DNA from 2 places in the Paraburkholderia strydomiana genome. Region 2 is predicted to be linked to the other one. Evidence: riboswitches for the same ligand, from Rfam matches in the RefSeq annotation. Region 2 holds a riboswitch; the other holds the start of a gene.
What was found. Region 2 has a riboswitch for glycine ahead of gcvT (glycine cleavage system aminomethyltransferase GcvT). Riboswitches for the same ligand answer to the same signal wherever they lie in the genome.
Positions count from the first base shown of each region.

Region 1: linked by a shared signal. The riboswitch ahead of J2W46_RS00795 (D-amino acid dehydrogenase) and the one ahead of gcvT (glycine cleavage system aminomethyltransferase GcvT) in region 2 are both predicted to bind glycine.

Region 1 is NZ_JAVDVL010000001.1:173,938-180,979, forward strand. Features, by position in the region: gene J2W46_RS00775 (acyl-CoA dehydrogenase family protein) at 1-316, shown strand, start outside; gene J2W46_RS00780 (SLATT domain-containing protein) at 407-925, shown strand; gene J2W46_RS00785 (YceH family protein) at 936-1,637, opposite strand; gene J2W46_RS00790 (lipocalin family protein) at 1,843-2,415, shown strand; glycine riboswitch at 2,472-2,564, shown strand; gene J2W46_RS00795 (D-amino acid dehydrogenase) at 2,733-3,944, shown strand; gene J2W46_RS00800 (BON domain-containing protein) at 4,009-4,287, shown strand; gene J2W46_RS00805 (acetate/propionate family kinase) at 4,309-5,466, opposite strand; gene J2W46_RS00810 (phosphoketolase family protein) at 5,479-7,042, opposite strand, start outside.
Region 2 is NZ_JAVDVL010000006.1:297,691-304,732, forward strand. Features, by position in the region: gene gcvP (aminomethyl-transferring glycine dehydrogenase) at 1-1,747, opposite strand, end outside; gene gcvH (glycine cleavage system protein GcvH) at 1,908-2,288, opposite strand; gene gcvT (glycine cleavage system aminomethyltransferase GcvT) at 2,367-3,485, opposite strand; glycine riboswitch at 3,566-3,718, opposite strand; glycine riboswitch at 3,761-3,860, opposite strand; gene J2W46_RS18620 (hypothetical protein) at 3,952-4,302, opposite strand; gene J2W46_RS18625 (oxidoreductase) at 4,485-5,534, opposite strand; gene J2W46_RS18630 (UvrD-helicase domain-containing protein) at 5,941-7,042, shown strand, end outside.

The sequences.
Region 1 (7,042 bases), on a different contig from region 2:
CGACGAAGTATTGGTCGCGCGACAGGAAGGACGCACCACCGAAGACACCTACATTCGCCTCGACATTCAGACCTTTCAGGCGCAGCAGATCGCGATCGAGCAGACCTTGCAGGCCGCCACGCTGCTGTTCGAAGTAGGCGGCGCATCCGCGACCAGTGAAACGCGGCGCTTCGACCGCTACTGGCGCAATGCGCGAGTGCTCGCGTCGCACAACCCGGCGATCATTCGCGAGGCCGCCATCGGCGACTTCTACCTGAATGGCAACGCGCACAACGAGCGCTTCGCCGTTGCCCGGCCGACAGCCGTGGCCGCATGACCGGCAGCGCGCCAGGCCGCGCTTTCATGTGGCACAGTAGCGTCAGTGCATGCGCGCGGCGCGCGGCACGCAACTGCCCTGACGAGCCCCATGAAGAATCTGCCAGCCTATGAGCCGCCAGTCGATGAACAGCAACTGTTGCTGAAATGGATCCGGCGAGCGCGCGAATCGCAAATGAGCCACTACGACATGGCCGATCTGTTGTCCGCACGCGACCGTAAGCTGGGCTGGCTCGTTACCGTGCTGGCCGCGTTCGTGGGCACGGCGGTGTTTGCATCGCTGAACACGAACGCGGTCTCACTGGAGATCAGGATTCTGGTCGGCCTCGTGAGCGTGATCGCCGCGGTGTCGTCGGCGTTGCAAACGTATATGCGTTATGCGGAGCGCGCAGAAAAACATCGCGCCGCAGGCGCGCGTTATGGCGCGGTGCGGCGGCGGCTCGAATCGGTTTTTGCAGGCGACGCCGACGCGCGCGACGGCCACTATCTGACCGCGATTCGCGACGAACTCGACCGGCTTGCGCAAGACTCGCCCAATGTGCCGCCGCGCAACTTCTACCGTACTCAGCGAGCGTTATCCGCAGATCCGCGGCGCGGCGCCGAAACCTGAACGGCCGGCGTCAGGCGTCGAGATCGTTCGCGTCGATGCCTAGCTCGGCTGCCATGCGCCGTACCACTCCCTGGAGACGGTTGACCTGATCGGCAAGCCGTTTCTGCTCGGCCTTCACCGCTTCGAACGTGGACAGCGGCACGGTTTCGTCCTCGCCGCCGCCCGACTGCGCGAACTCGCTCAGGTTCACTTCGCCGCATAGCAGATGCATCCATCTGTTTTCGCGCTCGCCCGGCGTGCGAGGCAGTTTGACAACACGCGGCGGATCGTTCGCGGCGAGTTCGTCGAGAAACGCCTCGACCGACGAGATATCGGCAAAGCCATGCAAGCGCGCGCTGTTCAGGCGCAACTCCGCCGCCGTCTGCGGGCCGCGAAGCAACAATGTGGTCAGCAACGCCGCGGACTGGCTCGGCAGACCGAGCACGCGATTCATGTTGTGCTCGAAGCGCGGCACACGGCTGCTACTGCCTTCCATCACGAGGCTTAGCCGTTTCAGACCGTCGAGCGCCGTTAGTACTTCTGCCTCGGTCGCGTTCATGACGGGCGAGCGGCCGGTCTTCTGATTGCAGCCCAATGTCAGCGCATTGAGCGAGAGCGGATAACTGTCGGGCACCGTGTGCTGTTTTTCGACGAGCACGCCAAGCACGCGCCCCTCGAGCAGGGTCAATGCGCGGATGGCAGGACGGGACGGAGCGTCGGGAGTCGAGTTCATTTGATGTAGCGGCATGTGCCGGTGTGGTCGTGGATAACACGCCTTACCATCGCTCTGCGAGGCGGCACTTTTCTCCTGGTGGGCACTATGATAAACGGCCCGCGCCTTGACGGCGTATGGAATCGCCGCGACGGACTGCGGCGCGTAAGCGGGCGCTGGGCACGAGGCCTGCTTTCTCATCGTCTTTCTCGACACGGAGTGTTTAATGCCAATGCGTTCACAGTCGGTCCTGCGCGTGAGCGCTATCTCCCTCGCGGTGGGCGCCGTGTGCCTGCTCGGCGCCTGTGCGCTAAACCCAGGCGGCAAGAGCGGCAATGCACGTGTGCCCGAGCCCGCCAAGCCGGTCGACCTCGGGCGCTATCTGGGCCGCTGGTACGAACTGGCGCGCTACGAAAACCGCTTCGAAAAAGGCTGCGAGGCGGTGACCGCCGACTACGCCGCGCGTGAAGACGGCCTGATCGACGTAACCAACAGTTGCCGCAAGGGTGGCGTTGAAGGCCCGCTCGACGCCTCGAAGGGGCGCGCCAAGGTGGTAGCCGGATCGAACAACGCGAAGCTGAAGGTGTCGTTCTTCGGCCCGTTCTTCGTCGGCAATTACTGGGTGCTGGATCACGCCGACGACTACAGCTGGTCGATCGTCGGCGAACCGAGCGGACGCTACCTGTGGATTCTGACGCGTGAAGCGAAACCGGCCGCCAGTGTGAAAGACATGTTGATCGAGCGAGTGCGTGCGCTTGGCTACGACACGTCGATGTTGCGCATCACGCAGCATACGTAACGCGCCAGAAAACACTTGCCGGAAGAAATTTTGCCCGGTATCGTCGTGGCGTTCTGCAAAGCAGCGCGGGAGAGATCGTCTGAAGCCAGGGCGACGCCGACGGAGCAACCGCCCCGGAAACTCTCAGGCAAAAGGACCGCGCAGCAGGAACATCTGGAGAGCGGCGCCGCGCGCGCCCACCGAAGGGGATTCCCGCGCACATACAGCGCTTTCGCGCAGCGCGGGAAGAAACTCTCAGGTACATGGACAGATGGGGCATCGGCACCGGTTTCGCACGAAATCGAACCCGGTGATGCTCAACTACTCTGGACCATGTCATGTCACGAATCGCCATTATCGGCGCCGGCATTACCGGCGTCACGACCGCGCACGCCCTCGCCCAATGCGGCCACCACGTCACCGTGTTCGAACGTCACCGCTATGCAGCGATGGAAACCTCGTTCGCCAACGGAGGCCAGCTGTCCGCCAGCAATGCAGAAGTTTGGAACAGCATGGCCACTGTTCTGAAAGGCCTGCGCTGGATGTTCACGCGCGACGCCCCGCTGCTGCTCAATCCCGTGCCCACGTGGCACAAGTATTCGTGGATGGGCGAATTCCTGCGGCAGATTCCTCACTACCGCGCTAACACCGTCGAAACGGTGCGGCTTGCCATCGCCGCGCGCGAGCATCTGTTTTCGATCGCCGAACAGGAAGGCATCGACTTCGATCTCGAACGGCGCGGCATTCTGCACATCTACAAGACGCGCAAGGAGTTCGATGCGGCGGCCAAGGTGAATGACCTTCTGCGCGAAGGCGGACTCGAACGCAGCGCGGTGACGGCGAGCGAAGTGCAGCGCATCGAGCCCACGCTGCACGGCGATTTTTACGGCGGCTTTTTCACGCCGTCCGATTCGACTGGCGACATCCACAAGTTCACGCGCGGTCTCGCCGATGCATGCGTTCGCCACGGCGTGCAGTTTCATTACGATGCGGAAATCATGTCGATCGAGCAACCCGCCGAAGGTCGCTTCTCGCTCACAGCCCACCTCGAAGGCGAGACACAGCGCTTCGGATTCGAGCGGATCGTCGTGTGCGCGGGCGTGAAAAGCCGTGACTTTGCTGCGATGCTCGGCGATCACGTGAACGTGTATCCGGTCAAAGGCTATTCGATCACCGTGTGTCTCGACGATGCAACGAGCAGGCAGCGTGCGCCGTGGGTCAGCCTGCTCGACGACAGCGCGAAGATCGTGACGAGCCGGCTCGGCGCCGACCGTTTTCGCGTCGCGGGCACGGCGGAGATCAACGGCTTCAATCGCGATATCCGCTCCGCCCGGATTGCTCCGCTAGTAGACTGGACGCGGCGGCATTTCCCCGAGGTATCGACCGCGCGTGTCATTCCGTGGGCTGGATTGCGGCCGATGCTGCCGAGCATGTTGCCCAAGGTCGGACGCGGAAAACGGCGCGGCGTGTTCTACAACACGGGGCACGGCCACCTCGGCTGGACGCTGTCGGCCGCAACGGCACAGGCGGTGGCGCGCGCGATTGAGTAGCGTGCCGCCACGAAGACGCGGCATCTGCTAGTGTTGTGCAATCCGCGTCTTGACCTTGAAAACCATGGCTCATTCGGGCTTTCCCAATCCGGACAGCGCCGTCCCCGACGGCGCGGACGGCGCGCGTCTGAGCGACGAGCAGATTGGCGCAGAGGCGACGCGGCGGCTCGCATGGGACGCCGCGGTTCCTGAACGTACGATCACGGTGGAAGTCAGCAACGGGCGCATCGTGCTCAACGGCGAACTCGAACACGACGCCCAGCGAATCGCGGCGCTCGAAGACGTGACGCGCCTGTTCGGCGTCGCAGGCGTATGCGATCGACTGGTCGTGAAGCATTCGTGAGCAGATCAAGATCCAACCCGCTCAACCTCGATCTGCACGCAGCAACGCGCGGCAATGCCTCGCAATCTGCTTCTCTTCTTCGGTATGAAGCACCCTCACCTTGCCCGAGGCGTCGCCTTCATGAAGGCCAAGAAACGACAGCCCTTCGCAGATCCGTTTGCGCATCTGCACGCTGTGTTCGCCGATGCCGCCGGTGAACACCAGCAGATCGATGCCGCCCAGCAAAGCCGCATATCCGCCAATGGTTTTGCGCACCGCGGTCGCGAACGCGTCGAGCGCCAGTGACGCATGCGGGTCGCCCGCCGCCGCGCGTTGTTCGAGCGCCTGCATGTCGCTCTCGCCATCGGCGTAACCGGCCAGGCCGCTGTGCCGGTTCAACAGCGTTTCCAGCCCCTTTGCGTCCAGTTTCTCGACTCGCATCAGATATAACAGCACGCCCGGGTCGAGGTCGCCGCAACGCGTTCCCATTGGCACGCCGCCGGTCGGCGTCATGCCCATCGACGTATCGACCGAGCGGCCGTCGCGCAATGCGCACACGCTCGAACCGTTCCCGAGATGCGCACACACCACCCGCGCCGGCAACGTGGCGCCAAGCTGGGCGACGAGCGATTCATACGACAGCCCGTGAAATCCGTAGCGAATCACGCCGGCTTGCGCATAGCGCCGCGGTAACGCGAGTTGCGCGGCACGCGGAGGCAGCGTCGCATGAAAAGCGGTGTCGAAGCAGGCGAAGTGCTGCGCGCCGCCGAAAATCTTCTGCGCTTCATCGATCAGATCGAGCGCGGGCGGAATATGCAGCGGCGCGAAATGCACTGCATCCTGCAAGCGGCGGCGGACCTCCGGCGTCAGCCGCTGATGCGAGCGTAAGTGCGGGCCGCCGTGCACCACACGGTGACCCACCGCCGTGGGCTGCTCATGACGTTGCTGGGCGAGCACGGTGGAGAGCTTTTGCAATGCGTCGGTTTGCGACTCCAGCACATGCTCCTCCTGGACGAGCACGCGCCCGTCGGGAGCCGCGATCCGCAAGCGGCCGTCGCGGCGGCCGATGCCTTGTGCGCTGCCTTCGAGCAGCAGCGATTCGTCGCCGCCGGAATGTTCGAACAACCCGAACTTCAGCGACGACGATCCGCTGTTCAGCACGAGAATGGTATGCGGCGAAGCGCCGTCCTGAGTGGTCATAACGGGCCTCGCTCAGCTTTTCCAGGTCCAGTTGCGGATCTCTTCCTTGTCGATGCCCTCGGCATGCGCGTAATTCAGATGCTCGATAATCTGGCCGCGCAGCCATTCCTTCGCATGGTCGCCGACACCGCGCAGCTTCGGCACACGGTCGATCACGTCGATAGCCAGCGAAAAACGGTCCACCTGATTGATGATCGCGAGTTCGAGCGGCGTGTTGATGTTGCCCTTCTCGTGATAACCGTGCACATGCAGGTTCTCGTGGTTCGTCCGGTTGTAGGTCAGCTTGTGAACCAGCGACGCGTACGAATGGAAATTGAAGATCACCGGCTTGCTCGTCGTGAACAGCGAATCGAAGTCGCGGTTCGTCAGCCCATGCGGATGCGCATGCTCGGGCATCAGCCGGAACAGATCGACCACGTTGACGAAACGGATTCTCAGATCGGGGAAACGCTCCTTGAGAATCTCCACGGCGGCGAGCGCTTCCATCGTTGCGATGTCGCCCGCGCAGCCGATCACCACATCCGGCTCGGCACCCTGATCGGTCGACGCCCAGTCCCAGATGCCGATGCCCTTCGTGCAATGCGTAACGGCTGCATCCATGTCGAGATACTGGAGGTGCGGCTGCTTGTCGGCGACGATCACGTTCACGTAGTCGCGCGAACGCAGGCAGTGATCGGCCACGCTCAGCAGGCAGTTCGCGTCGGGCGGCAGGTAGATTCGCACCACGTCCGGGCTCTTGTTCGTCACCACGTCGAGAAAACCGGGGTCCTGATGCGTAAAACCGTTGTGATCCTGGCGCCATACGAGCGACGTGATCAGCAGGTTGATCGACGGCACCGGCTGACGCCAGGCCAACTCGCGCTTCGCTTTTTCCAGCCACTTCGCGTGCTGGTTGAACATCGAATCGATCACGTGCACGAAGGCTTCATAAGTGGCGAAGAGCCCATGCCGCCCTGTCAGCACGTAACCTTCGAACCAGCCTTCCAGCGTGTGTTCGCTGAGCATTTCCATCACGCGGCCGTCCGCCGACAGCGCGCCGCCGTCCGCGTCGCCGGGGTCGCCCGCCGCGAGCCACGTCTTGCCCGATGCTTCGTAGATGGCAGTCAGCTTGTTGCTTGCGGTTTCATCCGGCCCGAACACGCGGAAGTTCGTCATGTTGTTGCGCATGACATCGCGCAGAAACTCGCCCAGCACCTGAGTCGGCGACGTGTATGCGGACGCGGGCTTTTTCACGGCGACCGCATAGTCGCGAAACGCGGGCATATCGAGCGTCTTGCATAGCGCGCCGCCGTTCGCATGCGGATTGGCGCTGATGCGGCGCGCGCCCTTCGGCGCGAGTTCGCGCAATTCTTCAACGAGGCGGCCGGAAGCGTCGAACAGCGCTTCAGGCTGGTAACTGCGCAGCCAGGCTTCTACCAGTTTGAGGCTCTTGCTGTTCGTCACGGGATCGGCAATCGGCACCTGATGCGCGCGCCATGAGCCTTCCACCTTGTGGCCATCGACTTCCTTCGGACCCGTCCAGCCTTTCGGCGAGCGCAGCACGATCATCGGCCAGCGCGGCCGCGTCGGGTCGTTG
Region 2 (7,042 bases):
CCGCTGCGTAGCCGGTTGCGGCGACCAGCATTTCTTCGAGCTGATCGATCATTTCGCGGTAGCCGACGGTTTGCTCAGCCGGTGCGAACGGATGAATCTGGCCGAATTCGGGCCACGTGACCGGCAGCATTTCCGACGTCGCGTTCAGCTTCATCGTGCACGAACCGAGCGGGATCATCGACCGGTCGAGCGCGAGATCCTTATCCGACAAGCTGCGCAGATAGCGCAGCATTTCCGTTTCCGAATGATGACGGTTGAATACGTGATGCGTGAGATACGCGCTCGTGCGTTCGAGCGCGGCCGGCACCGAGGCCGTGCTGGATGCCGTGATTGCGGCGTCGAGCGTGTCGACTTGCGGCGCGTCTTTCGCACCCGCGGCTTGGGCGAACACAGCCAGCAGATCGCCAAGATCGCGGCGCGATGTCGTTTCGTCGATCGACACACCGACTTGCGTGTCGCTCACGCGGCGCAGATTGATGCGCTTCGCTTTGGCCGCGTCGTGCAACGCTTGCGTGCGTGCGCCGGTGTCGAACGTGAGCGTATCGAAGAACGTTTCGTTGACGAGCGTGTAGCCAAGCTGCTTCGCGCCTTCCGCGAGCAACGAGGCGATGCGGTTCACGCGCAACGCGATTGTCTTGAGACCGCGCGGGCCGTGGTACACCGCATACATGCTGGCCATGATCGCGAGCAGCGCTTGCGCCGTACATACGTTCGACGTCGCTTTCTCGCGGCGAATGTGCTGTTCGCGCGTTTGCAGCGCGAGACGCAGCGCGGGATTGCCTTGCGCGTCGACGGTCACACCGACGAGACGGCCCGGCATCTGGCGCTTGAATTCGTCGCGCACGGCGAGGTAGGCCGCATGCGGGCCGCCGAAGCCGACCGGAACGCCGAAGCGCTGCGTGTTGCCGACGGCCACGTCCGCGCCCCACTCGCCCGGCGGCGTAAGCACGGTCAGCGCGAGCAGGTCGGCGGCGACCACCACGTGGCCGCCCGCTGCGTGGATCGCCTCGGTCAGCGCGCGATAGTCCCGCACGTCGCCGTTTACGCCCGGGTATTGCAGCAGCACGCCAAATGCATTTGCGTTCGCGGCTTCCGCTGCGGGGCCCACTTTCACTTCGATGCCGACCGGCGTGGCGCGCGTTTTCACCACTTCAATGGTTTGCGGCAGCACGTCGTCGGCGACGAAGAATACGTTCGACTTCGGCTTGCCCACGCGTTGCAGCAGCGTCATTGCTTCAGCTGCGGCGGTGGCTTCGTCGAGCAGCGACGCGTTCGAGATCGCGAGACCTGTCAGATCGACGATCATTTGCTGGAAGTTCAACAGCGCTTCGAGGCGGCCCTGCGAGATTTCCGGCTGATACGGCGTGTACGCCGTGTACCACGCGGGATTCTCGAGCACGTTACGCAGGATCACCGTCGGCGTGTGGGCGTTGTAGTAACCCTGCCCGATGTACGAGCGGAACACCTGGTTCTTGTCCGCGAGTTCGCGCAGCGCGGCGAGCGCTTCTGCTTCGCTCTTAGGCTGTGCGAAGGGGCCGAGCGGCAGCGGTTCGGTGCGGCGGATCGTCTTTGGAATGACGGCGTCGATCAGCGCGGCGCGCGACGCGAAGCCCAAGGCTTCGAGCATCGCTTCCTGGTCGGCCGCATCCGGGCCGATATGCCGTTCAGCGAAGGCGTCATGCACTTCGAGCGCGGCGAGCGAGAGAGGAGTGCGGTTCATCAGACGATCCGGGTGTTCGAGCTTCATGGTGTTCCTGGCGGTGCGGCTGTCCGTGCTGGACCGTTCCAAACCTGGCGCTGTGCGCAAGGTCTTCTGAAGGAGCATCCCAAAAGGGATTTTCTTCAGGGCGCGGTCCCGTGTGTTTCGCGAGGGACGCGCCGCACCTGTCGGGTTATATAAAAGTGAATCAGGCGCCGATCGACTTCGAGTACGCGTCCGCGTCGATCAAACGATCCTGCGCTGCGTCCGAGGCCGGCTTGATCTTGAAGAGCCAGCTTTCATACGGGGCGCTGTTGACCGAATCGGGCGTGTCGGCAACGGCGGTGTTCGCTTCGATAATTTCGCCGGAAACCGGCGCGTAAATATCCGAAGCGGCTTTGACCGATTCGATCACGGCGACGGTATCGCCGGCCGTGACGGTCTTGCCCAGTTCCTGTACTTCGAAGAAGACGATGTCGCCGAGCGCTTCCTGCGCGTGGTCGGTGATGCCGACCGTCAGCGTGCCGTCCGCCTCGGTGCGGACCCACTCGTGCGATTCGGTGTATTTCAGATCGGCCGGGATGCTCATCGGATGCTCCTATGCGGTGTGATTCGATATGGACTAAAAACTGGGAAAAGGACGCACGCGCCGACTGCTAACAATGGTTCAACTCACTGCGAGTACTTTGCCGTTGCGCACGAACGGCAGTTTTACCACGCTTGCGGGCACGGATTTGTCACGAATCTGAACATGAACCGTGTCGCCCGGTTGCACGCCTTTCGGCACCCGTGCGAAGGCGATGGATTCCTGCATGGTCGGGGAGAAGGTGCCGCTGGTGATTTCGCCTTCGCCGTGCGGCGTGACGACCTTCTGATGCGCGCGCAGCACGCCTGCGGCCTTGCCGTTCTCCTTCAGCAGGATCAGACCGACGAACGCCGCGCACGAGCCGTCCGCTTCCAGCCGGCTCCTGCCGACGAAGTCGCGCGCGGAGGTCAGGTCGACGGTCCAGGCGAGACCGGCGTCGAGCGGCGAGATGTTGTCGTCCATATCCTGGCCGTACAGGTTCATGCCGGCTTCGAGACGCAGCGTGTCGCGCGCGCCGAGACCCGCCGGGCGCACGCCCTGTGCTTGGAGCGCGTTCCACAACGCGACGACGTGATCGGCCGGGACGATGATCTCGAAGCCGTCTTCGCCGGTGTACCCGGTGCGTGCAACGGTCAATTCGCCGAACGGTGTCGATTCGACGCGCGCGGCGTTAAAGGGCTTGAGTGTTTCGGTGGCAGAGCGGATGGCCGGGACGGTTTGCCAAACCTTCTCACGCGCGTTCGGACCTTGCACGGCGACGATCGCGAGATCGCGGCGCGGCGTGATGGTCAGACCAAAGCCGCCTTCGTTGAGCTGCTTGAACCACGCGATGTCTTTGTCGGCGGTGCCCGCGTTGACCACCACGCGGAAATGATCTTCGCCGAAGTAATAGACGATCAGGTCGTCGATTACGCCGCCGTCCGCGTTCAGCAGGCACGAGTACAGCGCGCGCCCAGGCGTTTGCAGCTTCGCGACGTTGTTGGCGAGCGCATGCTCGAAGAACCCGCGCACGCGTTCCCCGGTGAAGTCGATGACGCACATGTGCGAGACGTCGAACATGCCGGCGTCGGTACGCACGGCGCGGTGTTCGTCGATCTGCGAGCCGTAGTTGACGGGCATGTCCCAGCCGCCGAAATCGACCATGCGAGCGTTGAGCGCGCGATGGGTGGCGTTGAGCGGAGTGTGTTTGAGTTCGGTCATGGGGCCTCGGGCGTCTCGCGAAACAAAAAAGGCCATGCAGAGCCGCGCCTCGCGGCCTGCTGGCTGCGAGCGTGGTTCTGCATGGCCCCTCTGTCCTCGATACCTGAGAGATTGCGCTGCCGCGGCGACGTTGATTCGTCACGGCGGAACGCGCGCCCCTTCGGTGGGCAGCTTGCCGGATCTGCACGACATTGCGATGCAGACGGCTACTGCCGCTCTCCAGAGTGCGAAAAACGGCGCCTTGATGTTGCGTGTGTTACGTGGCGGCCGGTCTTTCGACGCGTTCGGTCCTTTTGCCTGAGAGTTTGCGGGTGTGCCCCTTCGGCGGCGCGGCCTGCGAAAATCAGCGGCCCGCGCGCTCTCCCGACGCGTGCGGCGAATGTACGCGAGGGCCGGAGGCTTGTCAAATGGACGGTTTATTCGCCGTCATTCGTCCTCGTTCGCCCTGATTCGTCCTTATTCGCCCTTACTCTCCGATCGCATGCGCCGCGCCGTCCAGTTCCTGGTTCAGCACGCGCTGTTCGTCGGGGGATAAGCCGCCGCCATGTTGCCCGGCCATTTCGTGCGCCTCGCGCCGGATCACATCCAGCCGATGATGCAATGCATCGCCTTGCGGCGGCGGGTAGTAGCCTTGATTGACGCGATTGTCGATACGGCGGCTCAGATTGTCGATGCGGCCGTCGACCTGATGCAGGCGTTTATCGGCGATCTGTTGCGGGCTTGGGCGCGGCGCCGGCTCGGTGTGCGGTGCTACCACACAGGCGGCGAGCGAACTCAGTAATGCGCATGCGGCGAGGGCGCGGATGGGACGTGACATGAACTCTCCGTGAAGTCGTTGTGGTTTTGCGTTGCTACAGGCGTAGCAACGGATCACGGCAGACGAGCGCTGACCCGGACGGCCCGCTCTTTTGTAACGTTATATTGCTTTCCGCTTTGTCAGCATTGCCGGCGCGGCACTTTGCGCCGCGCCGGCAACACCTGAATAGCCTGTAACGCCGGTCAACGAACCCGCTGGAATGGCAGGCGGACGCCTTCGTCGGAACTGCGCGCCGCCAGTTCGATGATGGTCATCACGTCGACGGCATCTTGCGAGCTCACCGGAAATTTCACGCCGTGCTGGATCGCCTCGGCGAGCGCGATGTAGAAGCCCGCATAATCGCCATTGCGCGTCGGCAATTCGCGCTCCACTTCGCGGTCGCCCTCCAGCACGCGCAACGTGCCGGCGGCATTGCCGGCCGCGAAGCCCTCGTCGCCCGGACGCAAGCCGGCTTTCAACTGGTCTTCCTGCGTGTCGAGACCGTACTTCACGTAACTGCCGCGCGTGCCGTGAATGGCGAACCGCGGCGCGACGATCGCCGTCAGCGCGCTGGCGTGCAACACGACTTCGAACCCGCCGTAGCCCAACTGGATATGCACGTAGTCAGGCGCGCTCGCGTCATCGCGATGTGTGCGAACGGTCGCGGACACGGTCTGCGGCGCGCCGAACACTGCCAGCGCCTGGTCGATCAGGTGCGGTCCGAGATCGAACAGCAGCCCGCCGCCGCGCGACGCTTCCTCGCGCCAACGCTGACGCACTTCGGGCCGGAACCGGTCGAAATGCGATTCATAGTGCGTGAGGCGTCCCAACTCGCCGCTTGCGAGCAGATCGCGGACGGTCATGAAATCGCCGTCCCAGCGACGGTTGTGAAACGGCACGAACAGCTTGCCCCGCGCGAGTGCAATGTTGGCGAGCGTGCGAGCGTCGGCGGCGCTCAGCGTAACCGGCTTGTCGACCACCACATGCTTGCCTGCTTCGAGCGTACGGCGCGCGAGATCGAAGTGCGTGTCGTTCGGCGTGGCGATAACCACGCAGTCGATCTCCGGGAGCGCGAGCAACGCGTCGAGATCGGCCACCACTTTCGCGTGCGGATAGTCGGCGAGCGCGGTCTCGGGTCTGCCGGTCGCGATGGCGGCGACGCTGGCGCGGCCGCAGTGCTCGATCACCGGTGCATGAAACGTCGCGCCTGCGAATCCGTAACCCATCAATCCAATTTTCAGCGATGCGGACATGCGTGTCTTCCTGCAAAAACGGCGCGCCGCTTTGCCACCGCGGCGGCGGCGCGCAACGCCGTCATTGTGGCATGGCCGGGACCGGGATTGCGCCGGCAGGCCAGGCGCCGAAGCTCTGACATTTTTCCCAAAGCGGTGGGCGCCGGTTCATCCGCAGGATTCGTCGAGCGAATCTATCCGCCGATTTCATCCGTGTTAACATCGCTCCTCTCGCGCCAACCGAGGCGCGCCGGGCGAGCCTCGCAACGCGTGGCATGCATTCCCTGAGCGCGCGCCGCGCGGCATGCGCCGGCTTCGCGACCGGCAATACTGCGCTGCGGCGCCTCAAGCGCCGCTATCAAACGGCGCGTCCGAGTGCTCCGTCTGAACAGCCGCTTTTCAACCCGCACTACCCCATCCACAGACGATGTCCGCAGGCCTGAATCCCGCTCAAAATGAAGCGGTCCGTTACCTTGACGGGCCGTGTCTCGTACTCGCCGGCGCAGGGAGCGGCAAGACGCGCGTGATCACGCAGAAAATCGCGCACCTGATCGAGGCAAAGGGCTTCGAGCCGCGCCACATCGCAGCGGTCACGTTCACGAATAAAGCCGCGGCGGAAATGCGCGAGCGCGTGGGGAAACTGCTCGAAGGCAAGACGCTGACCACGCCCGGCAAGGAAGGCCGCAAAGTGCCCGTCAATCAGTTGACGGTGTGCACGTTTCACTCGCTCGGCGTGCAGATTCTGCGGCAGGAAGCGGAACACGTCGGCCTAAAGCCGCAATTCTCGATCATGGATTCCGACGACTGCTTCGGCATGATCCAGGAGCAGGTCGGCTCGACGGACAAGGGCTTTATCCGCAAGATCCAATCGATCATTTCGCTGTGGAAGAACGGGCTCATCATGCCCGAACAGGCGATCGCGATCGCCGCGAATGAAGACGAGCACCAGGCGGCGATCGTCTATCGCAACTATGTGGCGACGCTGCACGCGTACCAGGCGGTCGATTTCGACGATCTGATCCGCCTGCCCGCCGAACTCTTCGCGAGCAACGAGCAGGTGCGCGACCGCTGGCAAAACAAGCTGCGTTATCTGCTGATCGACGAATATCAGGACACCAACGCCTGCCAGTATGAATTGCTCAAGCAACTGGCCGGCCCGCGCGCGGCATTCACGGCGGTGGGCGACGACGATCAGGCCATTTACGGCTGGCGCGGCGCGACGCTCGAGAACCTTGCGCAGCTCGGCAAGGATTTCCCGAAGCTGCATGTGATCAAGCTCGAGCAGAACTATCGTTCGACGGTGCGCATTCTGACCGCCGCCAACAACGTGATCGCGAATAACCCGAAGCTCTTCGAAAAGAAACTGTGGTCCGAGCACGGCATGGGGGATTCGATCACCGTCACGCCGTGCAACGACGAAGAGCACGAAGCCGAGTCCGTAGTGTTTCGTCTGTCCGCGCACAAGTTCGAGCGCCGTGCGAATTTTCGCGACTACGCAATTCTCTATCGCGGCAACTTTCAGGCGCGCA